Regions from separate parts of the Psychrobacillus sp. FSL K6-4615 genome, predicted to be linked through region 1. Evidence: riboswitches for the same ligand, from Rfam matches in the RefSeq annotation. Region 1 holds a riboswitch; each other region holds the start of a gene.
What was found. Region 1 has a riboswitch for S-adenosylmethionine ahead of MKX53_RS18150 (cyclase family protein). Riboswitches for the same ligand answer to the same signal wherever they lie in the genome.
Positions count from the first base shown of each region.

Region 2: another riboswitch for S-adenosylmethionine. It lies ahead of MKX53_RS12775 (methionine ABC transporter ATP-binding protein); the one in region 1 lies ahead of MKX53_RS18150 (cyclase family protein).
Region 3: another riboswitch for S-adenosylmethionine. It lies ahead of MKX53_RS08035 (MetQ/NlpA family ABC transporter substrate-binding protein); the one in region 1 lies ahead of MKX53_RS18150 (cyclase family protein).
Region 4: another riboswitch for S-adenosylmethionine. It lies ahead of MKX53_RS00935 (O-acetylhomoserine aminocarboxypropyltransferase/cysteine synthase family protein); the one in region 1 lies ahead of MKX53_RS18150 (cyclase family protein).

Region 1 is NZ_JBBOYQ010000001.1:3,578,552-3,586,733, reverse strand. Features, by position in the region: one part of gene MKX53_RS18185 (IS3 family transposase) at 1-74, shown strand, start outside; gene rluF (23S rRNA pseudouridine(2604) synthase RluF) at 188-892, opposite strand; gene MKX53_RS18175 (DUF4003 family protein) at 984-1,949, shown strand; gene MKX53_RS18170 (acyl-CoA thioesterase) at 2,001-2,474, shown strand; gene MKX53_RS18165 (hypothetical protein) at 2,495-2,872, shown strand; gene MKX53_RS18160 (hypothetical protein) at 2,981-3,787, shown strand; gene corA (magnesium/cobalt transporter CorA) at 4,374-5,336, opposite strand; SAM riboswitch class I at 5,539-5,641, shown strand; gene MKX53_RS18150 (cyclase family protein) at 5,736-6,473, shown strand; partial or broken gene MKX53_RS18145 (5-methyltetrahydropteroyltriglutamate--homocysteine S-methyltransferase) at 6,593-6,742, shown strand; gene MKX53_RS18140 (BCCT family transporter) at 6,910-8,182, opposite strand, start outside.
Region 2 is NZ_JBBOYQ010000001.1:2,548,231-2,556,412, forward strand. Features, by position in the region: gene MKX53_RS12760 (dicarboxylate/amino acid:cation symporter) at 1-617, opposite strand, end outside; gene MKX53_RS12765 (MetQ/NlpA family ABC transporter substrate-binding protein) at 861-1,667, opposite strand; gene MKX53_RS12770 (methionine ABC transporter permease) at 1,730-2,398, opposite strand; gene MKX53_RS12775 (methionine ABC transporter ATP-binding protein) at 2,391-3,416, opposite strand; SAM riboswitch class I at 3,586-3,690, opposite strand; gene MKX53_RS12780 (thioredoxin family protein) at 3,725-4,045, opposite strand; gene MKX53_RS12785 (toprim domain-containing protein) at 4,058-4,408, opposite strand; gene gcvH (glycine cleavage system protein GcvH) at 4,483-4,863, opposite strand; gene MKX53_RS12795 (arsenate reductase family protein) at 4,938-5,300, opposite strand; gene MKX53_RS12800 (acyl-CoA dehydrogenase family protein) at 6,040-7,821, opposite strand; gene MKX53_RS12805 (acetyl-CoA C-acetyltransferase) at 7,852-8,182, opposite strand, start outside.
Region 3 is NZ_JBBOYQ010000001.1:1,666,675-1,674,856, forward strand. Features, by position in the region: gene MKX53_RS08020 (enoyl-CoA hydratase/isomerase family protein) at 1-400, opposite strand, end outside; gene MKX53_RS08025 (methionine ABC transporter permease) at 415-1,086, opposite strand; gene MKX53_RS08030 (methionine ABC transporter ATP-binding protein) at 1,079-2,104, opposite strand; gene MKX53_RS08035 (MetQ/NlpA family ABC transporter substrate-binding protein) at 2,167-2,988, opposite strand; SAM riboswitch class I at 3,081-3,196, opposite strand; gene MKX53_RS08040 (PPC domain-containing DNA-binding protein) at 3,349-3,849, shown strand; gene MKX53_RS08045 (hypothetical protein) at 4,035-4,376, shown strand; gene MKX53_RS08050 (pyridoxal phosphate-dependent aminotransferase) at 4,517-5,701, opposite strand; gene MKX53_RS08055 (hypothetical protein) at 5,802-5,948, opposite strand; gene MKX53_RS08060 (hypothetical protein) at 6,456-6,818, shown strand; gene MKX53_RS08065 (carbon-nitrogen family hydrolase) at 6,916-7,692, shown strand; gene MKX53_RS08070 (PaaI family thioesterase) at 7,761-8,182, shown strand, end outside.
Region 4 is NZ_JBBOYQ010000001.1:177,007-185,188, forward strand. Features, by position in the region: gene MKX53_RS00895 (NADPH-dependent FMN reductase) at 1-197, opposite strand, end outside; gene MKX53_RS00900 (DoxX family protein) at 215-616, opposite strand; gene MKX53_RS00905 (RDD family protein) at 827-1,240, opposite strand; gene MKX53_RS00910 (M3 family oligoendopeptidase) at 1,254-2,951, opposite strand; gene MKX53_RS00915 (DUF2087 domain-containing protein) at 3,111-3,866, shown strand; gene MKX53_RS00920 (GIY-YIG nuclease family protein) at 3,886-4,230, shown strand; gene MKX53_RS00925 (YdcF family protein) at 4,312-4,899, opposite strand; gene MKX53_RS00930 (glycerol-3-phosphate acyltransferase) at 4,914-5,555, opposite strand; SAM riboswitch class I at 5,713-5,827, shown strand; gene MKX53_RS00935 (O-acetylhomoserine aminocarboxypropyltransferase/cysteine synthase family protein) at 5,940-7,232, shown strand; gene MKX53_RS00940 (homoserine dehydrogenase) at 7,363-8,182, shown strand, end outside.

The sequences.
Region 1 (8,182 bases):
ATTATAACAATATCCGTATTCAAACGAAACTAAACAGCCAATCACCGGTTCAATACCGTCAATTGGCTGCATAATTAGGTGTTTTATTCTTGTCTCATAAAAGGTAGTCAGTGCCGTTGGAGCTGCTTTTTTCATGAGTATAAATTTATCATTCTATATGCCATGTTAACCCTCTGCTGCTGCACTATTACCGTTTTGGTGAATAGTTAAGCGTCTGAAAGAGCTCTGTTTTTTCAGTAGGTGTTAGTTCTCTCCATTCTCCTATAGGAAGACCTTCAATAGATATGTTCATGATTCGTATTCGTTGTAATCTTTTCACTGAAAACCCTAATGCGGAACACATTCTACGAATTTGACGATTTAAGCCTTGGGTCAAGATAATGTTAAAGGTTTTTGGTCCAATTTTCTTTACTTTACATGGCAATGTTGTTGTTCCTAGAATATTTACACCGGCAGCCATTTTTTCTATAAATGTGTCGGTGATTTTTTCATTGACTGTCACAATATACTCTTTATCGTGGCTGTTTTCTGCACGAAGAATTTCATTTACAATATCACCGTCATTTGTCAGAAGTATTAAACCGTCGGAATCTTTATCTAATCGCCCAATATGGAAAATACGAAGTGGATGATTAACGAAGTCGACAATATTACCTTTTATATGAGTTTCTGTAGTGCTAGTAATACCTACAGGTTTATTTAATACTAGATAAACGAGTGGTTGCTCCACAACAATTTGTTTGCCATCAACTCGAACATCATCGCCCGCTTCAACCTTACTACCGAGTTCTGCAGTTTTTCCGTTAATCACTACTCTTCCATCAGTAATCCACTTGTCGGCACCGCGTCTAGAAGTAATCCCTGCCTCACTTAGAAATTTATTAATTCGCATTATAGACACCTACTTTTCTTGATGCATTAATTATAACAAAAGTTGAAACTAAATTAGAGTAATAGCGTAAATTAGAAAAGGAGTGATTGGTATGACAGTTGAACAAAGATTAGAGCAAACATTTAATGCACTGAAAAAAACATTAGGTTGGTCTGTAGATAAACGTATAACTTTGTCACTTGCAGGGTATTATGTAACTTTAGAAAAAGAATTTGATGAAAATAGATATAAAGAAGTGTCTAGTCATTTGAAAAAAAGAGCTGGAATCTTTTCTGCTTTACGCTCACATTTACATCCTCTTTTTGTAGCAACTCTAGATGTATCAGGAGCAGATCCGGAACAAGCAGTAAATCTGTATATGGAAAAAGCAGATGCTTTAAAACAGTTTGGTATTAAAATGAATAGCTATACTTATTTAGCTGCACTTATGATGTCAGATCAAAAAGAGCAGTGGCCATTTGAATTGAAGATGGCACAAAAGTTAATGGATGATATGAAGACGTATCATCGTTTTTTAACCTCTACAGATGACTACCCTTATGCAATGTTTCTAGGGAAGATGGAAGGTGATACTGCAGTTCGAGCGGAAACGATGAATCGCTATTATAAAGAACTAAAGCAACATAAATTTTACACAGGGAATGAACTACAATGGATGTCACAGGTTCTCACGTACTCTAACCCTGAATATGAAGAAAATATGGTGAATAGGGCAGTTATTATCCGCAATGGTTTGAAAAGCGTCAAAATAAAAACATCCGCAGCACAATATCCGATTATTGGATTTATGGCAGCTTTAAAATTAGATGAAGAACAACTGAACGAGGTTGTTACAACCTATGAATCCATTGCAAGTACGAAATTATTTTCATGGTACAAAGACTCGGCTCTTCCCATTGCTTTCGGATTATCTTTAAGATCCTCTAAAGAAGCTTATGCAAGTGCCGCAATTTCCATGGCAACTTCTCTAGAGCTTATTTTACAAGCACAGCAAGCAATTATGATTTCGACTATGGCAGCAACAAGCGCTGCAGCAGCAAATTCTGGCTCAAATTGATGAACATGCTATACTAAACATATACTATTTAGATTAGAGGAGTTAGGAATAATGAACACGAATCCAATGAGTCAATCAAGAACTATTCAAACACATTTAATATTGCCACCAGATACAAATCACCACGAAACAATTTTTGGAGGAAGAGTACTTGCTTTTATCGACGAAATTGCAGCGATATGTTCTATGAAACATGCACAAGGGGCTGTAGTGACAGCTTCTATAGATTCTGTTGACTTCCTTTCATCTGCTAAAGTAGGGGATGTATTAGAGCTAGAAGCAGTTGTTTCTTCTACAGGTCGTTCTTCCATGGAAGTTTATGTTCAAGTAACGTCCATGAACCTACTTACAGGGGAAGAAAAACTAACAACAGAGTCTTACGTAACAATGGTTGCGGTTGACGACAATGGGAAACCTGTACCTGTTAAGGGCATACATCCAGAAACAGAAGAGGAAAAACGTCTATTTGAAACGGGACCTGCTAGACGCGCTCATCGTAAGCAACGCCTAGAAATGAAATACTAAAAGAGTAGGAAGTGGCTCAAGTGCTAAAAGAAATTGATGACCTTTACAAATATTTGATGGTTATATTGCTTGTCATATATTTGATCAATTCAATTTATCTTCAAGAAGTTACTATCACTTTCACAGCAATTATACTCGTAATCCTCTTGGAATTTAGTAAGCATCGGCATCATATTAAACAACTAACTTATTCGCAACTATCTATTATCGGTATCGTATTACTAGCAGGTATTGCAAGTATCATTTATCTGTTAGTAACGATACAAATATTCTTAGAGCCCATAGGTCTTCCGGAAAAAATGGAGAGTGCTCTGTTCTTTGTATGTATAGTAATTGGGATATATATTTTATGGTATTTTATCGGTAAGCTATTTGGAAGAGCGTTGGAAAAACAATGAAAAACTGTAAGTGCATTGCTTAAAGCAGTGTGTTTACAGTTTTTTTGTTCGGTATTTTGATGGAACTATTTTGATAATTCTTCGTAAAGACTATTAGAGGTGAGAAACTTGAAACATATTTATGAAAAATCTGCTCAATATACAAAATTCGCATCAATAAGCTTAGTAGGAATATACATAGTTTTGCTTATAGTTTTCAAAGATGTTATGTGGCAAGACTTTGAAACTCATTTTGCTGTTGGCTTTACATTACTTGTTTTATATAGCTCTTCTTTTTTGTTTCAACATGCTGCAGAAAAATTGCCTAAAGAGAAAAAAGTGGATAGCAATTATTACTCAGCTAGTTTTCCGATTCAGGAACTTAATTTCCAACGAGACGTTTCGTTAATTCCTCAGACTTATTTAGTCTCCGGTACAGGCGAACGGTTATATAAAATAAGTCCTACTGAAGAACAGCCCTTTCGAAGGAAACTATCCACATTTAGTATTTTCAAAATGGGAATGTTCTTCCCAGTCACTTATCAATTATTAACAATGGATGAGAAGGTAGTGTCTACGTTCACCATTTACAATAAGCTTAGATTTATGAAAATAAAGGTGCTAGATCATAGTCGTCTACACATAACTACTATTGTTATGCCACTAATTTCTTTAAAAAATAGAGCTATAATATTTGATGCAAATAACGAAAAACTACTTCAAATGGAAGCGAAAAGTGTATATGGAGACATTGACGTTGATGATTTAGGTGGTCAAAGATTAGCAACATATCGGTTTGGAATTTTTCCATATGCTACGCATCCTGCATTTGAAGTCCAAGCAATGAATGTCCATGTCTCTCTTGCGCATAATTTAACGCACACAGAAAAACTAACTTTTACTGCATTGTTTTACTATTGGACAGCCAATCAATAAAAACGAGCAAATTCATCTAGAATTTACTCGTTTTTTTAAAAGAAAATAGATGCTCTATACTCAATATGTGCCCAGGAAGTATATAAAAATGTAACGTGAACAATGAGTTAGGGTGACTTAAAAGAATGAATAATACTGCTGATTTCCGTTTCAGGTGGCCGCTTTCCGCGGGCATTGCCTTAGCCTCCTCGTTACGCTGCGAGGTCTTCACCTAACGCTTTTTCCGCTGGAGTCGCCAAAATGTGTAGTACTTAACTTTAAGATATTGCAGCCTTTCGCTTAGATGATATGAGTCGCCCAAGCTAATATAGTGATAAAATTGTCTGTTGAATTAGGGATACTACTCTGTAATACTTTTCTCTAAACTTACTTACCTAGTTCTAAGAGTTGCAGAAGGGCGACGGGCAGATAAAGCCATAAGATTACTGAAAAAAAGTGATATTGGTTGTGACCAAATCACAACCAATATCACTAAAAATTCAATCGGTAATCATATAGCAAGACATTTGTCCAAAGTCCCTCGAAAACGAAAGAAACAGTTTTGACCTTCAAGGGATGGGCGCCTTTATACCTGGATTCTCTTATATTAATCTTTAAACAGATTAAACCACCCTTTGTATTTGAACCAACTAAGCATAGAGAAAGCGATGAGGACCATAGCACCTAGTACTACGAAATAACTATATTTCCACTCAAGTTCAGGCATGTTTGCAAAGTTCATACCATATACTCCAACAATGAACGTTAAGGGTATAAAAACAGTTGATACAATCGTTAAGATCATCATGATACGGTTCATCCTACTAGAGTTTATCGACATATGACTATCACGTATATCAGCTGTCAGCTCTCGATTAGATTCAATCATTTCCGTCAGTCTTATTAAATGATCATAAATATCTGCAAAGTAGGTGTGTTCCGTTTGCTGTAAATTCATTCGTTCTGAATTTAATATTCTATAAAGTAAATCTCGCATAGGAATAACTGTACGTCTTAAACGTAACAAATCTCCTCGTAGATCAAACACTGAATCCATAGAAAAATGGCGCATATCATAAGATAACTTGTCCTCTACAGCATTTAAATAGCCTTCAATTTTATAGACAATCGGAAAATAGGCATCCACTACTTTATCGATGATATTATAAGTTGCATGGATAGCACCTCTATCCCAGCCCTGTGAATTTTGTCTAATACGCTCCCGTGCTTGCTCCATTTCATGCATCGGATGGAAATGAAATGACACTACATAGTCTTGACCAACAAATATGTCTAACTCTTCCGCTTCTAAGGTTTCCTCATTGAAAGAATGTAAAACAAAGAAGTTATAACCATCATAATAGTCCACTTTAGGACGCTGTAGCCTTTGTAAGCAATCCTCAATTGCCAGTGGATGAAAACGAAAGAAAGAACTAAGCAAATGTTCTTCTTCTTTAGTTGGCTCGGCAATGTCAATCCAGTACCATTCAAACTTTCTCCGTTTTATATCTTCTATAGGAAAGTCATTTACTATTTCATGATCGGTCGTTATGCCAATCGTATGGATCATACATACCCCTCTTTTCATCACTATCTCTTTTCATATTATCTCATAGTCTTCATATTATTAATGTACCTAAAAAACAGAGGAAATGAAAAGAAAATTATGATGCTTCCACCATTAAAAAAAGTATATTCTAAATAAAAAGAAAATAATGGTTGACTTAGGTAATTTCTATTTGTATACTAGGTATTAATCAAATAAAACAAATTTCTTATCAAGAGAGGTGGAGGGACTTGGCCCTATGATACCTCAGCAACAGGCAAAAATTTGTACTGTGCTAATTCCAGAAGCGTTATGCTTGAAGATAAGAAGAGACTAATTCACCGATGACGTGTAAACCTCTTCTTGTTTCTAAGAAGGGGTTTTATTTGATTTTAACTATAAAAAATAGGGGGAGAAATCAATATGTCATCGGAATTACTAAAAGCATTCAACACATTGAAGGAAAAGCAGTGGGTAGATTTAACACACACATTTGGAGCTAATTCACCACATTTCGCCGCTTTTAAAGCAGCTGAAATCGACACATTGTTTAATCATGATGATGGATTCTTTGCACAAAGCTTTCAATTTGCAGGACAGTACGGCACACATATAGATGCACCTATACATTTTGTAAGGGATACGCGTTACTTAGAAGAACTCGAATTGAAAGAATTGGTATTACCATTAGTCGTCATTGATCAGTCAAAGGAAGCGGCTGAAGATAATGATTTTACTTTATCGGTGGATGACATTTTCACATTTGAAAAAGCTCACGGAAAAATCGAAGAAGGCTCATTTGTCGCTCTTAGAACCGATTGGAGTAAACGTTGGCCAGACGAAAAGGAATTTAACAATAAGGATGCAGCGGGTAATAATCACGCGCCGGGTTGGGGATTAGAAGCTTTAAAGTTTTTATTTCAAGAACGAAAGATTAAAGCTATAGGACACGAAACATTCGACACGGATTCAAGTGCGGACTATCTAAAAAACGGCGGATTACACGGAGAATATTATGTGCTTGAACAAGACACTTACCAAATAGAATTATTGACGAACTTAGATAAGCTCCCTGCAACAGGAGCCATTATTTTCAATATCGTCCCGAAGCCAGAAAAAGCCTCTGGATTCCCAGTTCGATCATTTGCAATCTTACCATAAAAGGAGCGAGATAAATGGACAGTTCAAACAGCTATTCAAGCACCATTTCGAGAGGGCCATGTAGGAAGTTTGTTAAGACCAGAAAGTTTACTGGCGGGCTTTAGACTTCTTTGAACACAGAAGCAACTCAATATGTTCTACTTGAGCAGTTGAGTATTAGTCCGCATTGCAGATTTGCTTCTACACATCATGGTAATAAGCTGACAGAAGAACAGCGTTATAAAAAGTTAAAATACATTGTTGATATTTCTAGAGAAGTTTGGAGATAATCCGTGTAAGATCTCGACTACTTTCCATACTCATTTGTAGAATACTGTAGCTGAGTAAAAATATAACTTTCTTTTTCGGATCTCATTTGATAATGAGAAAGAAAGTAAAGGTTTAAACATAAATGAAATGCCAAGGGAATAAACCCTTGGCATTTCATTTGTTTTCATTATTTTCTTTCTGCTTTTAAAGCCTTAAACAGTGAAATAATCATAAGCAACATTATGAATGAAAATGGTAAGGCGGCAATAATAATTGTATTTTGTAATGCCGCTAATCCATTAACGGATAACAAAATAATAGCGATTACGGATAATGTGATTCCCCAAGCGAGCTTCACTCTGTTCGGTGGAGTCAGTGACCCGTTGGTCGACTGCATACCAAGAACGAAAGTGGCCGAATCTGCCGAAGTAATGAAAAAGGAAGCAATTAATAACACCGCAAAAACAGAAATACCTGTAGAGAAAGGCATCACATGGAACATTTCAAAAATAGTCAATTCAGTAGATGCTTGTGCTAAATCAGCAATGCCTCTCTTCTGAAAGTCAATGGCTGTTGTACCAAAAGCTGAAAACCAAAATGTTCCCAGTAAAGTAGGTGCTACAAGAACACCTGTAACAAACTCCCGTATTGTGCGACCTTTAGATACTCGAGCAATGAACATACTAACGAATGGTGCCCATGAGATCCACCAAGCCCAATAGAAGATAGTCCAATTGTCTAGCCACTCTCGATTATGACCATTCAATGGGGATGTACGAAAACTCATTTGTACAATATTCCCTAAATAACCTCCGAAAGAATCTGTAAACATATCTAAAATCAGTAAAGTAGGTCCCATAATAATGATAAAACCAAGTAAAGCAAGAGCTAATAGTAAATTCATATTGGACAAATATTTTATCCCTTTACTTAATCCTGACCAAGCAGATGCTACAAAGAGGACGGTGACAATCGCTATAATGATAATTTGAGACGTAATGCCAATTTTGAAGCCAAATAAGTAATTTAAGCCGGCATTAATTTGAACAGCACCGAATCCAAGAGAAGTAGCAACGCCAAATGCTGTGGCAAAGACAGCGAGCACATCTACGAGAGTACCCCATGGGCCTTCCATTCTTTTGCCGAAAATTGGTTTCAAAGTGGAAGAGATTAAGCCTGGTTCCCCCTTACGGAATTGGAAGAATGCAAGAGATAATGCAACAACTCCATACATAGCCCAAACATGGAATCCCCAATGGAAGTAGGTTTGACGAAGGGATTCTTTAAAAGCTGCACTCGTACCTGGTTCAGCTGTAGCAGGATCGATGGCAAAATGGGACAAGGGTTCAGCTGCCCCATAAAAGACAAGCCCAATTCCCATACCAGCAGAAAATAACATAGAAATCCAAGTAATAGTTGAAAATTGTGGACGATCTGAATCTTTTCCCAGTCGGATTTTT
Region 2 (8,182 bases), 1.0 Mb from region 1:
ATCATGACAAACACAACTCCGAAAACAGATAATACTTTTGCCACTTGACCACCGTACGCCATATTCATAAATATCCCAAATATATGTATCGGTAACAACGGAATAATAACAAACGAAATTACCTTTTCAATAATCTCACTAAACTCTTCAAATGCATTTTGTAACGTATTTCCTTTTAATTTAGAAATTCCAATTCCCATAATAAAGGAGAAAACCAATGCAGTCATAATATCCATCATTGGAGGGATGGGCATGTCAAACAACCCACCAATTAAAAACTCCTCTGGATTTTCTAACTTCACGCTCTCTTTCCCACCTATAAGCTTCGGCAATAAATTGGAAGCGATAAAGAATGCAATAAAACCTGCTACTAAAGTAGATAAATAAGCAATACCCGTAGAAATCCCTAGTAATCTACCAGAACCTTTTCCGAGTTTAGCTATCCCCGGAACGATAAAACCAATAATGATGAAAGGAACAATAAACCCTAAAAATGAACTAAAAATACTATTAAAAGTAGCCATAATCTCCACTACTATTTTAGGGACAACTAATCCCAATAAAACACCAGTTACTATCGCTACCACTATTCGTGGCAATAACCCAAACCTTTTCATGAAGTGTCCTCCTCAAATGTACAAATGTGTTATTTATAACTTTCATACACTTTAGCACACTCATTTATTAAAGTGAATAGGATGAGTAATATACGTAATATTCTATTAATCATGGAGTTGGTTTGTTTAATGGGCTATATATATTAGTTATGGGCTATTTGGACATTGTTATGGCATATCCTAACCAAAAACCAACCACAAAAAAACAGACACCCCAGGATGCCTGTTTTCTCTACAATATTATTATTTTACCGGTACTACTGATCCGCCCCATTCGCTTAGGATGAAGTCTTGGATTTCTTTAGATTTTAATGCTTCTACTAAAGCTTTAATCTCTTTATTGTCTTCATCACCAGAGTTTACTGCGATGATATTTACGTATGGAGATTCATCTGATTCTTCAATAGCGATTGAGTCTTCTAATGGATTAAGGTCAGCGTCAATTGCATAGTTAGAGTTGATCAGTACTGCGTCGCCTTCTTCATTTTCATATAACTGAACCATTAAAGCAGATTCATAGTTAGCATCAAATTCAAGGTTTTTCTCATTTTCCACAATATCTTTTACTTCCGCTTTTGTTTTATCAATGCCGTCTGCTAATTTAATAAGGCCTTTCGCTTCTAACATTGCAAGGATACGTCCATGATCCGCAACAGAGTTACTCATTAAAATAGTTGCACCCTCTGGAAGCTCTTCAATAGAACCGTATTTTTTAGAGTATAAACCGATTGGCTCGATGTGAATACCGCCTGCGTTGGCGAAGTCATATCCAAAATCAGCTTTTTGTGATTCAAAGTAAGGAATGTGTTGGAAAAAGTTTGCGTCCAAGTCTCCTGAATCTAAATCTTTGTTTGGTAATACATAATCTTGATATGATTCTACAACAAGTTCAATTCCTTGTTCTTCTAGAATTGGTTTAACTTCTTCTAATATAACTGCATGAGGTACGTTAGATGCACCTACTACTAGTTGACTACTTTTTTCATCTCCACATGCTGCAAGGGTTAATGCACTTACTGATAGTAATGCTCCAGCTAAAAATTTCTTCATTCAATATCTCTCCCTTTTTATCCTATTATTTCTATGTGATCGAGTACTCTCGTTAACACCTATTATCGTTTGTCTATCTTCGTAGTAATTACATCACCAATCCACTGGATGATAAATACCATAATTAATATTAATACCGTGGCAACAAGCGTTACGTCTGTCCTACCTCTTTGGAAACCATCTAAAAAGGCTAATGTTCCTAGTCCACCAGCTCCGATAATACCAGCCATCGCTGTATATCCAACTAGTGAAATCGCTGTAACCGTTATGCCTGATACTAAAGCAGGCATAGATTCTGGCATTAATACTTTCCATATAATAGTAGAAGTTTTAGCACCCATCGATTTTGCAGCTTCTAGCACACCTTTATCAATTTCTCGAAGCGCTATTAACACCATACGGGCGTAGAATGGAGCAGCTCCGATTACTAAAGCCGGGAAGGCCGCATTTGGACCACGCATTGTTCCGACCAAAAACTTCGTTAAAGGTATTAGCAAAATGATCAAAATAATAAATGGAATGGAGCGGAATATATTGACGAAAGCTCCTGTTAACCAGTTTGCTAATTTGTTTGCCCACGCTTGATGAGGGCTAGTTAAGAAAAGTAGAAGACCGAGAACTAGTCCAATAATAGCTGTTAAAATTGTTGATACTGCAGTCATATATAATGTTTCAACTGTGGCTTCCCACATTTTTGGCCAATCAACATTAGGAAACAAATTATTAATCATTGTTGATCACCTCTGTATTTACTTTTTGTTCGTGTATATATCGAATTGCATCATCTATTAGTAATGCTTCTCCTTCTAACTGAAGGATTAGCGTACCAAATGCACCAGTTTGTGTATGCGAAATATTTCCTTGTACAATATTTACTTCCAAATCAAACTGTTTGATAAGTCTAGACAGTATTGGTTGTACAGTCTGCTCTCCAACAAATACGAGCTTAATCAGCTTGCCATTTGGATAAAGTTCTTTTAATTGCTGTATTGTTTGCAACGCCTTATTGGAATCACTGACCTGCGAAACAAAACGTTTCGTAATCGTTTGTTGCGGATTTTGAAATACATCTAGCACATTTCCTTCTTCTACTACATGACCTTTTTCCATAACTGCAACGCGACCACATATCTTCTGAATAACTTGCATCTCATGGGTTATTAATACAATTGTCAGACCTAGTTTTGCATTGATACTAACTAATAAATCTAAAATAGAATCTGTAGTTTCGGGGTCTAATGCAGAAGTTGCTTCATCACAAAGAAGTACTTCTGGACGGTTGGCTAATGCGCGTGCAATCCCAACACGTTGCTTTTGTCCACCTGATAGTTGTGAAGGATAATAATGCGCTCGCCCTTCCAGACCAACCAAATCAATAAGTTCCTTTACTCTTTGAGAACGTTGAGCTGGTGGTATACCGGCGATCTCCAATGGGAAAGCAATATTCTCTTCAACCGTTCTTGACCATAACAAATTAAAATGTTGAAAAATCATACTTACCTTTTGTCTTACTTGGCGAAGCTTCACTTCATTTATCTTTGTGATGTCTTCATTATTTACGATGATTTCACCTGAAGTTGGTTTTTCTAATCCATTTAATAAGCGAATGAGTGTACTTTTGCCAGCACCACTATAACCAATAATGCCAAAGATCTCACCCTTTTTTATGTCAAGATTCACCTCTTCCACTGCAACAATCGTACCTTGTTTCGTACTAAATTTTTTGGAAATATTTTTTAAACTAATCATGGGAACCTTGCCCCCTTTCTTTAAACTATTCTATACCTATCTATTATTAACAGGTTGTTGAAATTTACTTTGTATTAAAACCTTATTCTTCCCATTTTCAACTAAAAAAACCCTCCTGCAAAAGAGCAGAAGGGTTTAAAGTTATCCAATTTAATAACATTTATCCATTCTCTCATTTCCCAAAGCATTTGCTTTGCGTGACTTGGCACCATTTCATTTACATGACGGTTGCCGGGCTTCAAAGGGCACTTCCCTCCACCTCTCTTAATAAGAGTAAAACTATTAATTTGTCGGTATATCAAATGTTATCATACGACAACTTGGTCGTCAATACTTTTTATCGCATCCAAGATAAACGGAACTGACTGAAAGGCATATATTTTTTTATATACCGTTCCTCCTTTAGCGATTAGCAGACATGGCACACTTTCAATTTGATGATCCATAGCAAAATCTCCAAGATAGTTAATATTTGCTTGACCAATTAAAAAAGGCTTTATCTCTTTTATAACTTGCATCATTTTACTAGCAACTTGGCAGGTTCCACACATAGGTGTATAAATATAAAATATGGTAAGCTGCCCACTGTTCTTATGGCTGTTCCATTGTTCTAAGGTCCATTCATTCATATTAACATCATCCTAAAGTAAATATTGTCTTTTCACTTTTATATTAACACTTTTTAATATAGAAGCCAAAACTTTGAATGGTGTGGTCGCTACTTCGCAGAACATCGGATTGGTATATAGATGAATCGCTTCAGGGTATTCTTTTCTCACGACAGAGCGAATTTGCTCACCAGACTTATCTGCATCCAGAAACGCATAAATAGGAATGCCTTCATAAGGACTTAAAATTTCTTCTAGCCTGACATTCGATATCGTTCCATTGGTGCAAATAATTTCTGTTGATTCATCCAGCAGTTTTAAAAGCTTTAGTTTATCAGATCTACCCTCAACAAGAATTATCTTTTCACTAAAGACAATAGCCATTCAGCCTCTCTCCCAACTATGCCCTTTCCAATATTATATGAAAAAAACGCCGATATTAAGCGGCGTTTTCGAAATTATTCTGAAATTAATTCTTCGTATTTTTCTGGAGAAAGTAAACCATCCACTTCAGCTGCATCAGATGGTTCAATAACAATCATCCATGCATTTTCATAAGGGGATTCGTTAACATACTCAGGGCTATCTTCTAGTTCTGTATTTACCTCTACTACTTTACCGCTAATTGGTGCATACAGTTCAGAAACAGTTTTAACCGATTCAACACTTCCAAACGGATCTCCTGCTTTGATCTCATCTCCAACTTGTGGAAGTTCAACAAAAACGATATCTCCAAGTTCAGATTGTGCAAATTCAGTAATACCGATACGGACATTGCCGCCTTCAGTTTTTACCCATTCATGCTCTGCTGAGTATTTTAAATCTTTAGGTGCGTTCATATATTATACCCCTCTCCATTAATAATACATTCATCTACTATATTCACATATTTTAATAGTAAAAACAAGTGACTTTAAGAAGTCTTCCATACATCCTCAAACTGTTGCTCCTTGAAGCCTAGCGTTAATTTATTCCCGTCAAAAACAATTGGTCGTTTAATAAGCATTCCATCCGAAGCAAGTAAGGATAATTGTTCGTCTTCTGACATTGTTGGAAGCTTGTCTTTTAGTCCAAGCTCGCGATATTTCATACCGGAAGTGTTAAAGAATTTTTTTAGTTCTAGTCCACTTACCTCAAACATTTTTTGAAGAGTTTCTCTCGTTGGGGGATTTTCAGCAATATGATTGTCTATGTAATCTAATCCATTATCTTTTAACCATTTACTTGCTTTTCTGCACGTTGTACATTTTGGATAGCCATAATATTGAATAGTCATGTTGTACCACCTTTTTCTTTTAATCATACATAAAAGCCGAAAGGATAGGCAATTATTTTGAATAAATTAATATATGATTGAACCTCCAATCAAGAAAAGCCGAGCAAAATGCGCCCGGTCCTTTAAAAATAAGAATATAGAAGTGCCATTAAATTCCGCTTCAAGCGGACGCTTTCCGTGGGCCCGGCTTCAGCCGCTTCCCTCGCGATGCAGTCCAGGGTCTTCAGCTCGTACTGTTCCCACTGGTGTCACCGCTCTGCGCTCCAAACAACTAGATTGCTTTAAATGTTCGGATAATTGATTATAAAACTACCTAAATATAATAATTTCTTCTTAAAATAAGTAAGGCTGAAAGGGAATCGTATCAAAGAAAATCCACTTTCTACTTCCTTATTAAAATAATGTTCCTAACTAAGGAGACGGTTTTATCCCTATATTAACTTTTACTACTCTTAATATCTAAGCGAGAAGCTATGCAATATTTTAAAGTTGAGTACTACTAACTTAATTGATTGAAGTGAAAGGTGGCGACTTCTGCGGGATAAGTGAGACAGATGAGATATCACAGCGACGCGCTAGCTCATCGCTCACCCCGCGAAACGCGTCCACCTGAAACGCAAATCAGTATTAGTAATTATTCATTCTTTCACCCTTAAAACACAGTGTTCCGGTACAATTTTATATACTCTTAATCTTCAAAAAAGCCGATTCATAAGGAATCGGCTTTTTCATGAATTGATTAAAGAACGTATTTTTCTGCTTCGATCAGTTTAACCGATGCTTCACGTTTTTTCTCAATTACGTTGTATGGAGTGTAGCGAGTCAATTTGCGTAAAGCAGAAATCATCATACGTTGGTTATCTCCATCTACAGCTGCAATAAGAGTTTCTTTTGCCGCTTGTTCGATTTCGATAAACGCTTCTTGTGTAAAGATTTGTGTATAAAGAAGTTTTTGTGCTGCTTTTTCTTCTCCATCACGACCGATAGCTTTTTCTGTACGAAGGACTGCGGATTCCATAGCAAATAGGTTATTAGCGATATTCGCAATGTTCACTAGTACTTCTTGCTCTGCCTCTAGTTTTGTACCAAAACGTTGAGCAGCAAGCCCAGCTACTAAAATACCAATTTTCTTTGCATTAGCTACTAATACTTTTTCTTGTGCAAGTGCTTCTGTTCCAACCTCTTCAGGCATCATCATTAATAGCTCTTCTTGTAAGCCCGCAGCTTTTTGAAGAAGTGGCAATTCACCCTTCATTGCTTTTTTCAGGAATGTTCCTGGAACGATTAAGCGGTTGATTTCGTTTGTTCCTTCGAAGATGCGGTTAATACGAGAGTCACGGTAAAGGCGCTCTACTTCATACTCTTGCATGAAGCCATATCCACCATGTAATTGAACAGCTTCGTCAACAATGTAATCTAGAACCTCAGATCCTACTACTTTGTTAATAGAACATTCAATTGCATATTCAGCGATAGAAGCAGCGATTGCTTTTCCGTCTTTTTGCTCTTCTGGGCTTAACTGACTCATACGCTCTTCAAAGTATCCTACAGTACGGTAGATTAAGCTTTCTGTCGCATATAATTTTGAAGCCATTGTAGCTAGTTTGTTCTTCGTTAAATTAAAGGAAGAGATTGGTGTTTTAAATTGTTGACGTTGGTTTGTATAAGCGATTGCTAATTCTAACGCACGTTTAGATCCACCGATTGTACCTACCCCTAATTTATAACGACCAATATTTAATATGTTGAAAGCGATAACGTGACCGCGTCCGATTTCACCTAAAAGATTATCAACAGGAACTTGAGCATCTTGTAAGATTAATGTACGAGTTGAAGATGATTTGATACCCATTTTCTTCTCTTCTGCTCCTACAGACACGCCTGGGAATGTTTTTTCTACGATAAATGCAGAGAATTTGTCTCCATCCACTTTAGCGTAAACAACGAATACATCTGCAAATCCAGCATTAGTAATCCATTGTTTCTCCCCATTTAATACATAATGTGTACCTTCAGCATTTAACTTAGCCGTAGTTTTTGCGCCTAGTGCATCAGATCCTGAACCTGGTTCTGTAAGTGCATAAGCAAATATCTTCTCACCTGATGCAGATGACGGAAGGTATTTTTGTTTTTGTTCTTCATTACCAAATAGAACGATTGGCAGTGTACCAATTCCAACATGTGCTCCGTGAGTAATGGAATACCCACCGGCTACAGACATTTTTTCTGAAATTAGTGCAGAAGAAATTTTGTCTAAGCCAATTCCACCATATTCTTCTGGAATATCAGCTGCAAGTAGACCTAGGTCACCCGCTTCTTTTAATAAACGAACAGAGTGTTCAAATTCATGATGCTCCAAGTTTTCTACCACTGGAAGTACTGAGTTTTTAACATACTCCTCTGTCGTTTTCGCAATCATCTTTTGCTCGTCGTTAAAATCCTCTGGTGTAAATATACGACTAGCGTCCAAATCTTCTACTAAAAACGCTCCACCTTTGATTGCCTCTTTTAATTCGTTCATATATATTCCTCCTATTTGTTTAAAAGATTCTTATAGTAATTCGAAAACTCCAGCAGCTCCCATACCGCCACCGATACACATTGTAACAACTCCGAATTGCTTCCCTTGACGTCTTAACTCACTCATCATTTTCAATGTTAAGATTGTTCCCGTCGCTCCAAGTGGATGACCAAGTGCAATCGCTCCACCATTTACATTCACCTTATCCATATCTAAGCCTAAATGACGAACAACTTGAATTGATTGAGAAGCAAATGCTTCGTTGATTTCCCAAAGATCGATGTCCTCAATGGATAAACCAGCAAGTTTTAATGCTTTTGGTACTGCTACAATTGGTCCAATCCCCATTACTTCAGGAGGT
Region 3 (8,182 bases), 1.9 Mb from region 1:
TTATCCCAAGCTTGCTACCAGAAGAGGCGAATCGGAAGTCACAGGAATTTGCAAGTTCTAATCCCCCGCCTATAGCTAATGTTTTAATAAGGGCAATAGTAGGTTTAGGGAAACGATATAATTTCTCAATAGATTCAAGAGTTGCATCATTATAATCTTTTGCTTTTTGAGCAGAGAAACGATTTTCTAGAAACTCTGTTATATCTGCACCAGAAGAGAATGCAGTTTCATCTACTCCTTTAAGGATTAATAATTTAACTTTTGAATCCTTCTCCAGTTCAGTCAATAATTCACCTAACTGTTTAAACATAGCCAGTGAGAATGAATTCTTCTTGTCTGATCTGTTAAAAACAACTGTTGCGATAGATTCACTGCGCTCAACATATAATAGATTTGTCATTCGTAACCCTCCTACTAGTCTTTTTTAATATTCGCTGCAATACGGTTTCCGATAGATTGAATACTTTGGACAAGGATGATTAAAATGACTACTGTTGCATACATAACATCTACTTCATAGCGCAAATGTCCGAAACGATATGCCAAGTCGCCTAAACCACCTGCTCCGACCATTCCAGCCATTGCAGTAGCTCCAATCAAACTTACCGTTGAAATGGTTAACCCTAAAACGATAGAAGGGCGAGCTTCACGAAGTAAGACATTCCAAATGATGGCACCTGTACTAATCCCCATTGCTGTATATGCCTCAATAACACCGTTCTCCACTTCAAGTAGGGCAGATTCCATTAGTCTAGCAATATATGGTGCTGTATAAATGACTAATGGCACGATAACTCCTTGCACACCAATAGTTGTTCCAACGATGAGTTTTGTAAATGGCAAGATGAAGAATAGTAAAATAATGAACGGGATAGAACGTACAATATTTATGATTAAATTAGTTAATTGATAAATAAACTTATTTGCCAATGCCTGACCAGGTCTAGTTAAAACGATTAAAATACCTAATGGAATCCCGATTAGTACAGAGAAGAAAAGGGAAATACTAACCATTTGAAATGTTTCTACAACAGATTCACCAATAATCGGTAGCCATTGCTCTACAAATTGATCTGTTCTACTCATGAGAATGTCCCTCCAATTCTTCCGTTGCTACACCTTGTGCTTCTAGATAGTTAATAGCGTTTTTCACTTGTTCTTTGTCGCCAATTAAGTGAACGACTATATTTCCGACAATGCCATTCTTCAATTCGATAATATTAGCAGTTAAAATGTTTGGCTGAACATTAAATTTTTGACTAACTTCTGCCAATAACGGTTTTCCAGTACTTTCCCCTACAAATGTTAAACGAGTGACTGCGCCAGTAACATTCAACTGAGCAATCAATGAATTGGATAAATTCCGTTGGCTAATTGTATTTAAAAACTTTTTGGTAGTAGGGTGGGTAGGCTTCGTAAATAGATTGATAGCTGTATCCTGTTCCACGATAACTCCATTTTCCATGACATATACATGATCGCAAATTTTTTGAATGACATTCATTTCATGCGTGATTAAGAGTATAGTAATTCCTAATTCACGATTGATCTTTAGTAGCAAATCTAAGATGGAATCAGTTGTTTCTGGATCCAGTGCACTGGTTGCTTCATCACTAAGCAATACTTCAGGTTCCTGAGCAAGTGCGCGAGCGATAGCAACACGTTGCTTTTGTCCGCCTGATAACTGGTTAGGATAATTTGTATGCTTGTCAGTTAAACCAACTATGTCTAAATATTGCTCCACCCGTTTTTTTACCTCGTCTTTGTTATAGCCGAGTAGCTTTAGTGGAATGGCGATATTATCATAAACCGTTGCTGTTTTAAGTAGGTTAAATCCTTGAAATATCATGCCAACTTTATTGCGAGTTTTACGCAATTTAGGGAGGGGTAAGGAAGTAAGTTCGACGCCGTTTATGAAAACTTTACCTTCTGTAGGTTTTTCCAGTAAATTTACACAACGAATTAGTGTGCTTTTTCCAGCACCACTATATCCTATAACACCGTGGATTTCTCCTTGATTTACCCGTATATTGACTTGTTTTACTGCATTTACAGTTCCACTTTTACTATTAAACTCTTTCGAGACATTTTCTAATACAATCATTTCACGATCTTCCTTTCTTTTTAAAGAAAACGCTACCGAAGTCGGTAACGTTTATGACTCCATTATTCGTCCCAGCTAGGTAAAACTGAACCTTTAAACTCTTCTTCGATGAATTTTTTAACTTCTTCCGATTGATATGCTTTGATAAACTTTTGGATTGTCGGATCATCTTTGTTTTCTGCACGGACTACAATATAGTTCACGTAAGGAGAATTGGAAGATTCTAGTAATATGGAATCCTCTTTTGGACTAATACCTGCATCAAGTGCAAAGTTTGTATTGATGGCAGCTGCATCTACTTCACTCAGTTGTTTCGGGATTTGAGCAGCTTCTAGTTCAATAAATTCTAGGTTTTTTGGGTTTTCTTCAATGTCATAAATACTTGCTGATTCTCTTTTATCTTTTTTAATTTTGATAAAGCCATTTTCTTCTAAAATATATAATGCACGAGCGCCATTTGTTGGATCGTTTGGTATACCAAAAGTTGCTCCATCTGGCAGGTCATCTATAGAATCATATTTGTCTGAATAGACACCCATTGGATTTAATATCGTTTTTCCTACAGGAACTAAATCTGTGCCATGGTCTTCGTTAAACGTATCTAGGAATGGCTCATGCTGATAGCTATTTGCATCTAAATCCTCTTCCGATAAGGCTGTATTAGGTAAAATATAGTCAGAGAAAACTCTAAGCTCAACTTCTAATCCGTCCTTAGCAGCCACTTTAGCAGCCACTTCTACAATTTGTTCATGTGGCCCAGCAGTTACTCCCACTACTATTTTGTCCTCATTAATCGCTTTAGTTTCTGAAGTTGCATCATCTCCACAAGCTACAAGCGCTCCTGATAAAAGTACCGTTGACAATAAAAATCCAAATTTCTTCATTTTCCATTCCTCCAAATAATTATTCAGAACGTTGTATAAATATAAAAGCCCCTCTTTCAAAAGAAAGAGAGGCGCATACATACGTTAGTCCTCTCTTATCTATCAAAACAAAATTGTTTTGCTGGATTTAGCACCTTTCCACATAGATTATTAGGTGGATGGTTGCCGAGCTTCATAGGGCCAGTCCCTCAGCTACTCTTGATAAGAGATATCAGTTATTAAGTTTTTCAACAGTTCATAAAATATAATTTACTACATCAACTTATTAAAGTCAACCTACTTTTTTGTAGTTGCGTATAACATTCGAAATAGTATATGTTTAATAAAAATAAATAATTATACAAAAAGGGTGTGTAAGCGTTGTCAAGAGTAAGAGCAAACTTTGCAGTAGGTCAGCTAGGAAAGGTAGTAGGAGCGCGTTTAGTATATGGAACTGATTTGCTAGAAGGAATAGAGGAATTGTGTAAAGTAAATGGAATTAATTCTGCTACAATTCTTAGTTGTTTTGGAAGTTTTCAAAGAAGTGGATTTGTTTATTTGATACCAAACCAAGATTCACCCATAGGTGTATGGTACAATAACCTCGTTGTCAAAGAGGGACCAATCGAGTTTTTGCAAGGGACGGGAGTTGTCTGTCAAAGAGATGGACAGTTCGAAACACATTTCCATGGGACAATCTGTGACCAATATGGCAATATTTTTGGTGGTCATTTTATGAAAGGGGAAAATCCTGTTATTACAGTAGATTTAGTGTTGGCAGAAACTATTGGTATGGATTTTCAACGAAAGTTTGATGAAGAAACAGGAGCAACTCAGTTTTATCCGGTAGAAAAGAAAAAATATAAACCTAATCAGCTTTAACATAATTAGAAAATGCCGCCTCATTTAATGGGCGGCATTTTTGTTAAAATAAATAGCTATGTTAAAAGTGTTACACTTAAACTAACGCAGCGGTTTAGTCGAATAAATAAAATTAGAAAAAAGCGGAACTTTAGTTTGTTTATATTCGTAAATTATTATTATGACACTTGAAAGGGGGATTTTTTATGTACAAAGTGAATGGTATAGAAGCTTATGAAGCACATAATCGAACTGAGTTATTAGCAGGTTTAGAGGCAAAATCTGAATATATTCTTATTAAAGGAGACTATTATAAAGAAGTAAGAAAGATTATGGATACTCATCTTCCAGAGAACGAAAGTATAGGAGTGGCATTAGGAAGTGCAGGTGTGTTATCAATTCTTAATTATGCAATAGATGCAGTAAGAAATTCATTCAGTAATGCAGATAAAACGGATAAAAAAATTGACAGAAAGTTAAATTCATTTAAGGTTAAAAAGATTACAGATGATGGTTTATTATTGAGCTTAAAGCAGTTAGATTATTAGAACTTGCATACATAGAACTATTTTGGATAGTTCTATGTGAATAAATACCTTAAACAAACGGGTGTTTTAGTAAAAACATACTCCAAAGTAAAATGAGCGTGGAGATATATTCCAGCTCATTTTTTTATGTGCATTTCAAATCAACCTTTTCCTTTAACATAGCCAAATAAATTAAGCTTTCCGATCCTTGTAATTGCTTCTTTCAATCGGTCTTCATCCACTAACAATCCTACTCGAACAAATCCTTCGCCGGATGACCCAAATCCATTACCAGCAGCAACCGCTACGTCAGCTTCTTGTAGCAATAAATCTGCAAAAGCTTCACTCGTATAATTATCAGGGACTGGTAGCCAAGCAAAGAAGGAGCCTTTCGGTGCAGTCACCTTCCATCCAATGCTAGTACAAGCTTCGACTAAAGCATTCCGTCTGCCTTCATATAGACCAACCAGTTCCTTTACACATGCTTGGCTACCGTTCAAAGCAACAGTTGCAGCATCTTGAACAGCAGGGAAGATACTAACAAATAAGTGGTCTTGAATAATATTAATAGCTTCAATGATTTTAGAGTTTCCAACTGCAAAACCAACGCGCCAACCAGCCATATTATAAGTTTTGGACAGTGTGTACATTTCGATACCAACGTCTTTTGCTCCATCAGCTTGTAAGAAGCTTACTGGCTTCACACCGTCAAAACCTATTCCTCCATATGCAAAATCATGAACAATAGCAATATCATTTTCTTTTGCCAATGTAACAGTTTCTTGGAAAAAGTCTAAATTAGCGATAGCGCCCGTAGGGTTATTTGGATAATTTAAGTACATAAGTTTTGCTTGTTGTTTTTGTTGTTCTGTTAATGAGCTATAATCCGGCAGGAAATTATTTTCCCCCAGTAATGGCATAGTATTAAACTCGACATTTGCCAATCCTACTCCCGATAAATAATCAGGATAACCAGGGTCTGGAAGTAACATTAACTCATGCTCATTCATCAAAGCTAATGGGAGCTCTACTAACCCAATTTTCGTTCCAAATAAAATTGCCACTTCCGTTTCAGGGTCAATATCTACATTATATTCCCGTTTATAAAAATTGGATGCTGCTTTTTTAAAATCCCCCGTTCCACGAAAGGGACTATACTTATGATTTAGTGGATTAGCGGCCGCTTCTTGGACTGCTTGCACAATATGTGGGGGAGTGGGTTGATCAGGATTACCTTGTCCTAAATTAATCACATCTCGACCCTCTAGAACTGCATCTCCCACTTTTTTGACAAGTGTAGCAAAGAACTGAGAAGGTAGATTGTTTAAACGGTTTGAAAATTCCATGTACAAAACCTCGTTTTCTAAAAAGTTGCATTTGTATTTTTATTCTAACAAAAATAAATAGCTTGTCTATGTATTGGTTGGTTTTTATAGTTATTGATTTTTAAAATGTGAATCTTTTTTCATGCTTGGACGTGTAGGACTGGACATCTTTTTCCTGTATTACATTTTTCCAACTAGCATGACGATAATAATTCCAACTAGAAAGCCTAAAATTCCAACTAAACGTACCAATATTCCAACTAACCATCAAATTAGAGCTCCAAAAGATTGCCTTGATGTCACTTACGCCCACTTTTTAAATAATTCCCTTCCTTATTTCACAAAAAATCGATTAAAGAGATACTAAAAGCTACATAAAAAAGTATTACGGATGATTTTGCGTGTCTTGGCATAAGGTGTTGCCTACGAGGAATATATTAATAGATAGGACTGCCAAAAGGATAGGATGGGTGCGATTAGACAGAGGTCGGTAACATCTGGCGGAATTGGATTTGGAGTAGTATTAGCGATAGTTATCTCATGGACAGTTAACAAGTCGATACTGTGGGCGATTATTCATGGTTTCTTCGGATGGTTCTATGTAATATATTATCTGTTGCAATATTGACCTTCCAAGTACACCAATAAAGCACTTAGGCACATAGTCTAGGTGTTTTATTAATACGTTTAAAATTAAACGTAAGTCCAGAATTGCACCCCGTGCATAGTGCAATTCCATGGCAGATTACAATTTTCAAAAGAAGGGGGTTGTCATATGAAACGATTATTAATACTTCTTACATTAACCTTACTAGTAACAGCATGTGGATCCGTTAACGAGAATATTAAAGCAGAAATGCATGGAGATGTTGAGCAGGTGCTTACTACTATTGAAACCTCATTAGAAATGGACAGAGAGCCGACAAGCGAAGAATGGGAAACTTTTAATGAATACAAAGAAAAGTATGACTCAAAGCTAAGTGATGGAGAACTCAGTGATGATGAACGATTACTAGATACGTTGGTGGAAGGTCTCATTAGCAAAGTAGATAACAAACAATCTTTAGACTCTGCGGATAAAAGATTAAAAGGAGAGATAGAAGAAATACGGACTTTTATGGAGAAAGGGGAATATTAAATAAAGCAACGAATTCATTGTTTGATTTACAAGAATAGTTGCATTTATCCGTCAAATCTTATAACCTTTTAATAATTATGTCTTTAGGAGTGTCAAAATGAGAATTGCATGTGTTCAGTTAAATATAGCTTTTGGGGATCCGAAGGAAAACTTTAGAAAAGTAGAAGAAAAGGTGCGAAAAGCTGCGATGCTGAATGCAGAAATCGTTGTATTACCTGAAATGTGGAATACGGGTTATGATTTAACGAATCTTGAAGAAATAGCCGATGTAAACGGCGAAGATACTAAAAGTCTCCTCACGCGATTAGCTAAAGAATTACATATTCATATCATTGGCGGATCCGTTTCTACGAAAAGAGGTAATCATTTCTTTAACACGATGTATGTCGTGAATAATATTGGTGAGGTAATAGCTGAATATGATAAAGCACATTTGTTTAAATTAATGGATGAGCATCTTTATCTAGAGGCGGGAACAGACAAAAATATCTTTACGTTAAATGATGTCGATATGGGCGGCGTTATTTGTTATGATTTACGTTTTCCGGAGTGGTTCCGAACACATTCATTGGCTGGAGCTAAAGTTATATTTGTACCGGCACAGTGGCCAGCTGGAAGAATAGATCATTGGAAAATATTATTGCAGGCTCGTGCGATTGAAAATCAGTGTTTCATCGTAGCAGTAAATCGAGTTGGAGAAGATCTGAACAATTCGTTTAATGGAAACTCGATGGTAATTGCGCCGTGGGGTGAAGTTCTTTGGCTTGGAGCAGAGGAAGAAACAATCGGTCTAGTAGATATTAACTTAGATGAAGTGGATGAAGTTAGAAAGAGGATCCCTGTTTTTCAGGATCGCAGAGTGGACATCTATTAATAGAATCTCGCTATCTGTATTGACGTACGGGTAGCTTTTTTGTATGGTTTTCTAAAGGGGGAGTTATAATGGTAGAAAAAATTCGCGCTATTCAAGATGAGTACCCAGAGGATTTTGCTTGGTGTTACGGTTGTGGAAGGATGAACAAAGATGGGCATCATTTCCGTACTGCCTGGGATGGGGAACAGACAGTAACTATATATGAACCGAAGGAAGAACATATTGCTATACCTGGCTTTGTATACGGGGGACTAATAGGGGCACTGGTAGACTGTCATGGAACTGGCTCTGCTTCACTCGCATTACATCGAAAAAATGGGTTTGAACCAGGAAGTGGAGAAACGCCGCCTCGTTTCGTAACTGGCTCACTTCATGTCGATTTCCTAAAGCCAACACCTCAAAAAGTTACGCTTAAAGCAGTTGGCAAAGTAGAAGAAATTCATCCAAAGAAATTCAAGGTAATAACAGAAGTGTTTGCGGGAGAAGAACT
Region 4 (8,182 bases), 3.4 Mb from region 1:
TTGAAATCTGCAATGTCAATAATTTCATATTCTGCGTCTCCACGCTTGTCGGCTAACTCTTTTACCCATGCTCCAACTTGAGGACTAACGCGTCCTTCACGTGTACTTCCTAAAACGATACCAATTTTCATCATGTCATTTCCTCCTGTTTGCTCTTCATTTGAATTTAATCCGAATATTTTTTTCATAAAGCTCATGTTTATACCCCAAATCTTTACTTATTTTTTTGTGCCAGTTTTTCATCAAGTGATAAGTTAATTGGATTAACTAAGACAAAGTAAATACCGATAGCCAAGTAGACTAGTTCTAATTCGTATCCAGCGGATACACCATCGCCTAATAATCCGAATGATAATTTCGCTGAGAAAATTGCTCCTAGCATTATTACCGCAAATAGCCCGCTAATTACTCGTGTTCCAAGTCCAACTACCAGTAATGCTCCACCGACTAATTCAATAATCGCAATTGCGTATGCTAGAGATCCTGGTAAACCAAGGAACTCAAAATATCCAACGGTATTTGAAATACCACCTTGGAATTTTGCTATGCCATGTATTAAGAACATAAGTCCAAACATGACACGTAAAATAAGTGTTGCAAGTTGTTGCTTCTTCATAATAAAAAAATCCTCCATTTAAGTTACTTAACGTAACTTACTATAATATAGTTATTAACTAAACGCAATATATTTGATTACTAAAAGTAATGTAAGAGATAAAAAAATGAGTTTCTGCTTATATATCAGAAACTCATTGAGTAAGAAAGCTATAGAAATTTAAGGAAATCAAAGAAGAACAAGCATCCTAATGAATGCTTGTTCTAAATACTATTCTTTCCAAGGTGGATAGAAAGTTACGTAAGTTCCTGCTATAAAATCATGAATTGCTCGTTTATCTTCACGAATCCCAACCATAAAGGCACTAACAATACCAGCAATGCCAAATGTTAACGCGTAAATAAGACCAGCGATTAATTGTCGTTTAATCATTGTCCAAAAACTAACATCAGTCTCATCTAAGTTCACAATACGAATCCCAAGAATTCTCTTACCTACAGTGTATCCAGTCCAAACGACAGGTAGCAATATGAAATATATATACGACCCAATAGTAGTAAACCATGTATCACTTTCCCCAAATATAAGATAACTAATAATGGCTAGCGGCGCCCCCATGATAATGCCATCGAATAAACTAGCACCAAATCTTATCCAAAAACCAGCTGGATTCATATTCTCCAACTCCTTTCAATACCTATAATGCAGAGTCATCCACACTATTTAAATACTCCTCAATTGAACCAATGACTGATTCTACACAACCATCCTCAAATGGAGAGATTAAATTCGCTTCTGCTACTAATTTAGTAAATGATTTCGATCCTCCAAGCTGGCAAAGATGTAAATAATCCTTCCAAGCAGCTTCATGATCTTCTCTTGAGCGTTTCCAAAATTGGAATGCACAGATTTGAGCTAGTGTATAGTCGATATAATAGAATGGACTAGCATAAATATGTGCTTGACGTTGCCAGAATCCACCAGCTTCGTAATAACTATTTCCATCATAATCAAGATGAGGTAAATAAATTTCCTCGATCTTCTTCCAAGCAGCCTTACGCTCAGCGGGAGACATCTCCGGATTTTCATATACCGCATGCTGGAATTCATCCACTGCAACTCCGTAAGGTAAAAACAGAAGTCCACTGCTTAAGTGAGAAAACTTATATTTGTCGGTTTGCTCTTTAAAGAATAATTCCATCCAAGGCCATGTAAAGAATTCCATACTCATCGAATGGATCTCACAGGACTCAAAAGTCGGCCAAACATACTCCGGGATACCTATGTTACGACTTGTATATACTTGGAAAGCATGACCTGCTTCATGCGTTAATACATCAATATCTCCTGATGTTCCATTGAAATTAGAGAAAATATATGGAGATTCATAGTTATCGATGAATGTACAATAACCTCCAGCTTCTTTCCCTTTTTTTGCAACTAAATCCATCAAATCACGATCAATCATAAACTGGAAGAATTCAGCAGTTTCAGGAGAAAGCTCCTCATACATTTTCTTCCCATTTTCCACTATCCACTCCGGAGAACCTTGTGGTGTTGCGTTCCCACTTAAGAAGTTAAAAGGCTCATCATAATACTTCAGACTGTCTACGCCTATGCGTTTTGCTTGTCGCTCATAAAGTCTAGTTGCAACAGGAACGATAAAATCACGGACCTGATCACGGAATTTTTTTACCATCTCTGCATTGTAGTCGATACGGTTCATACGAATATAGCCGAGCTCTACAAAGTTATTGTACCCGAGAGTTGTTGCTATTTCATGGCGTACTTTTACTAGTTGATCATAAAGGTCATCAAATTTCGCTTCATTTTTATGGAAAAATCCACTACTAGTCTCTTTTGCTTTTTTACGAGTATCACGATCGGTAGATTCAGCATATGGTCCCAACTGTGCAAGTGTTAATGTTTCCCCGTTAAATTCTACTTGTGCGGAAGCAACTAGCTTCGAGTAGTCGGATGCAAGTTTATTTTCTTTTTGCATAAGAGAGATAATTTCCGGTGAGAATGCCTTAATCTGATAATCTGCCAAATCGAATAGTTGATTGCCCCATTTATCCTCCAGTTCATCTCGAAAAGGTGATTCGACCAACGCTTTGTAGTATTCAGTAATCATCTCTTCAATTTCAGGATTCGTTTCATCAAAATAATCACGCTCTTTTTGATAGAACTCATCATTAGTATCGATAGATGCACGAATATAAACTAAGTTTGCTTGTGTAGAATAATCATTGCGAAATGCATTGATATTCTCAATTGCTTCATTCTGTTCTGCTACAGAAGAAGCTTCTTTAAATTTTGTTAATAACTCTCTAAATGTAGATTTGTCTTGTTCTAAATTTGGACGTTTATATTCATAATCGTTAAATGTAACCAATGGAATTCCCCTCTCTATCGTTTCGCTTTACGAAACTCCTTATTCATATTGTTTATTATTTTCAGATAAATTGCAACCGCATTTTTACATATTGATGATTTACAAACGTTATTATATAATGTTTGTAAATTAATAAACAAAGATTGGTTGTGTTTGTATATGGAAGTGTCAGAATTACTTTGGAGTGCCTCTTCAGAACAGTTAAAGTCAGGGTATGCTGAAGAAGACGAAATGTATATATGTATTATGTGCGGTTTTAAAGTTGAAAAGGGATTCATTTATCCAAAGAATAATATGTTATATGAAGCAGAAAAATTCATGAAGCATCATATTGAAATGGAGCATGACTCTGTTTTTCAATATCTAATAGGGCTTAACAAAAAATTTACTGGCTTAACCGAACATCAAAATAGCCTATTACGCCTCTTTTATGAGGGTAGAAGTGATGCAGAAATACAAACAGAGTTAGGAATTGGAAGCTCTTCTACGATTCGAAATCATCGTTTCGTATTAAAGGAAAAGGAGCGACAAGCAAAAGTGTTTTTAGCGATGATGGAATTGTTAAAGGCAAAAGACAATCATGCACCGACATTTTTACCGCTTCATAAGACTGCAACGATGGTGGACGATCGGTATAACATCACGCAAGAAGAACAAAAAGATATCGAAAGTAAATTCTTCCCAGACGGAATAGATGGACCTCTTATGAAATTTCCGAGGAAAGAAAAGCAAAAACTAGCAACCTTAAGAGTTCTGATCCAAAGATTTGAAAAAGGAAAAACTTACACAGAGAAAGAAATAAATCATGTACTAAAGAATGTTTATGAGGATTTCGTAACATTAAGACGTTACTTAATAGAGTATGGATTTTTGGACAGACAAGACGATGGTAGTGCGTATTGGGTGAAAAACTAAATAGAAGGATGGAATATAAATGGATCGCAAAAAAGAATTAAAACAAGAATATAAAGAAATTAAAATCGAGGGCGGAATTTACGTCATCACAAACAAACGAAACGGTAAAAAGTATGTAGCTTCTACACCTAATTTTAAAACGTTGAATGGGGTTAAATTTACATTAGAAAACGGACTCCATTCAAATAAAAATCTGCAAAAGGACTGGACTCAGTTCGGCAAAGATAATTTTGACATAGAGCATATGGAGATTATTAAAAAAGAGGAAACTGAAAGTAGGGTAGGCAAAAAAGAATTAGAAAGGTTATTGGAGAAATGGTTAGAAAAACTACAACCTTACGGTGAAGAAGGGTATCATAGCTAATATGAATTTTATGGAATAGTAAAAAGATGGGTATCAAGAAGATAACACGATAATTACTTAATACCCTTCTATTTGTAACAATCAATTCCCCAAAATATATGCCTTTAACAACGCGACACGTTCTCGCGTACGAACCTTGAATTCAACCACTTTGGGAGTTTTAGCAGCCACGACATCTGATTTCCATCCTATTTTACTTGCTAGTACTTTGGATCGTTGTAAATGGTAGTCGCTTGTTATAAGGGTAACGGAGTCGATATTACTGGGTAGTAATTCTTGTGAAAACAGTAGATTTTCATATGTTGAGGTGGCTTTGTCTTCTAAGATGAGTCGATCTTCGGCTATGCCATTTTCCAATAGAAAATCTCTCATCACCACGGCCTCTTCGATATCTTCATCGGGACCTCGTCCACCTGAAAGTACTAATTTTACATGGGTATATTTTTGGGCATACGCAAGAGCAGCGTCCAATCGATATTGTAAAGCAAAAGAAGGGATATTCCCTTTTTTCACTTTGGCACCAAGCACAATAGCATATTGATTGGTGCCATCTGCTTTAGGATTTTGACCACTCTCAAGCCAATTACTCGTGAGAACCCATATCCCAATTCCACTAGAAACAATCACTACTAATGGGATAAGCACGATCCACCTCATTTTCTTCTTCATGATATTCACTCATTTCATACAGATGGTTTCTTCTTACTTAAGAAAGTGGAGATTCTCATCTCTTCCTTTCGCATTAAACGACGGAAATTCTCGAGATGTAGTACAACAGCCATCAAAAATAGAAATCCGGCAATAGCCATTGGCCCTACTCCTTCTGCAAACCAAATGGATGCACCGATAAAAACAAAGTAAAAAACAAACACACCAATTAATAAATAGTCCGTTAATAATGTAGTTCCGATTAATAATATAAGTCCGATTAAACCAAGCGGCCAGCTAAGAGCAAGTAGTACACCAATAAGGGATGCAGTACCTTTACCACCTTTAAATTTAGTGTAAAGAGGGAAGTTATGTCCAAGTATTACAGCAGCACCTGCACTATATAGCAGGATGTCCTGTTCCACTATCGAAAAATGTGCGTACTGTGAAACCCAAAAACCCGTCCCAATTACGACTATAACTCCCTTTAAAATATCAATTATGGCAACTAAAATGCCATATTTTGCACCAAGAACAACAGCTGCATTTGAGGCGCCAGAATTTTTTAAACCCTCTTTTTTAATATTTACCCCACTCAGATACTGAGCTATTTTAGAACCATGAATGGACCCAACAAGATAACTGATCACAAGGATACAAATCATCGGAATGAGCATTTTTTTCACCCCCATTAACTTCAATATATTAAACGAATGAAAAGATGAGAAGTTTCAGAATTTTAAAGTATATGTTTTTTAATTATTCAAAAAAGTATTGACAAATAGATTGGTAGAAATCTATACTGTGTAACAAGATGGAAAACTAAATCTAATACTCTTATCAAGAGTGGCGGAGGGAATAGGCCCTACGATGCCCGGCAACCAACAAGTTCTCAACTTGGAAAGGTGCTAAATCCTACAAATTCTAAATTGAATTTGGAAGATAAGAGGAGGAACATGCGAATTTGCACCCTCTTCTTAATTGAAGAGGGTTTTTTGTTTGTTCTAATCCTCCCTCGCCTCCATAAGCGTCCATCTAACTACATTTTAGGAGGAATTCAAATGACCAATCTACAAAAAGAAACACTACTTTTACACGGTGGCCAACAACCAGATCCAGTGACTGGGTCACGAGCAGTACCCATTCATAAGACAACATCCTTTGTATTTAGAGATACAGAACATGCACAAAACCTATTTGCTCTTGCAGAAACAGGTAATATCTATTCACGTATTACGAATCCAACTGTGGATGTATTTGAACAACGAATTGCATTATTAGAAGGGGGAACGGCAGCAGTTGCATTTTCTTCAGGAATGGCAGCTATCGCATTTTCTATATTAAACATTGCAGGAGCAGGAGACGAAATTATTGCTGCTGAGAATTTATACGGTGGTACGTTTAATCTATTTGCTCATACATTGCCGCGATATGGTATAACGGTGAAATTTGTAGATTCTACGGATCCAGAAAATTTCCGAGCTGCTGTGACAGATAAAACGAAAGCATTTTTTGGAGAAATTATAGGAAACCCAAGCTTAAATGTATTAGATATAGAAAACGTAGCAGCCATTGCTAACGAAGTAGGAGTGCCTTTACTTGTAGATAGCACATTTGCTACTCCATATGGATCGAACCCTATTAAGTACGGTGCTCATGTCGTAATTCATTCAGCGACTAAGTGGATTGGTGGTCATGGTACTACGATTGGTGGAGTTGTAGTAGATGGAGGAAACTTCAATTGGGACTCCGAGAAATTTCCAGGATTCACACAACCGGATGTGACCTATCATGGTCTAAGATATGGAATTGACGTTCCAAACGTGGCATTTGCAGTGAAATTACGCGTTCAATTGCTTCGTGATTTTGGTCCAACTTTAAGTCCTGAAGCAGCTTTTTCCTTTTTACAAGGACTAGAAACACTTCATTTACGCGTACCAAAGCATAATGAAAATGCTCAAAAAATTGCGGAGTACTTAGAAAGTAACGAAGAAGTAACTTGGGTTAACTACTTAGGTTTAGAAAGTCATCCCTCCCATGAGCTTGCTAAAAAGTACTTACAGAATGGTTTTGGTTCCATCCTAACTTTTGGAGTGAAAGGTGGTAAAGAGGCAGGTCGTAATATTATCGATAATATTGAGATTTGGTCGCATGTAGCTAATGTCGGGGATGCTAAATCGCTAATAATCCACCCTGCATCTACAACACATCAGCAGTTAACTCCTGAAGACTTGGTGAAATCGGGCGTTACAGAAGACTTAATTCGCTTGTCTGTTGGACTAGAGGCGGTTGAGGATTTACAGTCTGCCCTTGATAAAGTACTTGTGGGAAAAACAAATGTCCTCTCTAGATAGAATTTTATTGATAATTGAGTAAAAATGGGCTACAATATGTAAAATAGTTCTTCGTATATGAATGCGATTAGATTTTACAAATTGAAGCAAATTGGAACTCAATTGTGCAAATTCAGTTGGAGGAGATAGCATGGCGACGATAAAAGCAGCAATCCTAGGTTTCGGAACAGTCGGGCAAGGGATTTACAACATTGTAAATGAAAAAAGAGAAGATCTGAAAAAGTCTTTAGGATTAGAACTAGAAATTAGTGCGATCCTCGTAAACAATGTTGGAAAAGAAAGAATGGCTACACCTGGTGTGTTAGTAACTGATAACTTTGAGGATATTATTAATATACCTGGACTCCAAGTGGTATTCGAGGCAATTGTAAATGAGGAACCGGCATATAACTACTTATGTAGAGCGATTGATAAAGGATGTCATGTAATAACAGCAAATAAAGTAATGTTCTCCAAATATAGTATTCCATTACATGAGCGTGCAAAGTCTCGTGGAGTATTTATAGGCTATGAAGCAACAACAGCCGGCGGAGTTCCAGTTATTAAGACATTAAAAAATCTATTACAAGTTAACTCAGTGAAAAGAATCCAAGGGATCTTAAATGGTACGTCGAACTACATTTTGACACAAATGCGTCAGGATGAATGTCCATTTGATGACTCATTAAAAGAGGCGCAGGACCTTGGTTATGCAGAAGCAGATCCATTTAACGATGTGTCCGGGCAAGATGCTTTCCGAAAACTGATGATACTAAGCGCACTAGCGTTTAAAAAACAGCCCAATTGGAACGATGTTCGTGTAGTTGGTATTGATGAAATCTCATTAGAGGATGTCCGCAAAGCCAAAGAACAAGGACTACGTTATCGCCATGTAGCAGAAATAGAGCAAGACGAAAACGGTGAACTATACGCATCAGTTGGTCCACAACTAGTAGGGCCAGATCATCCAT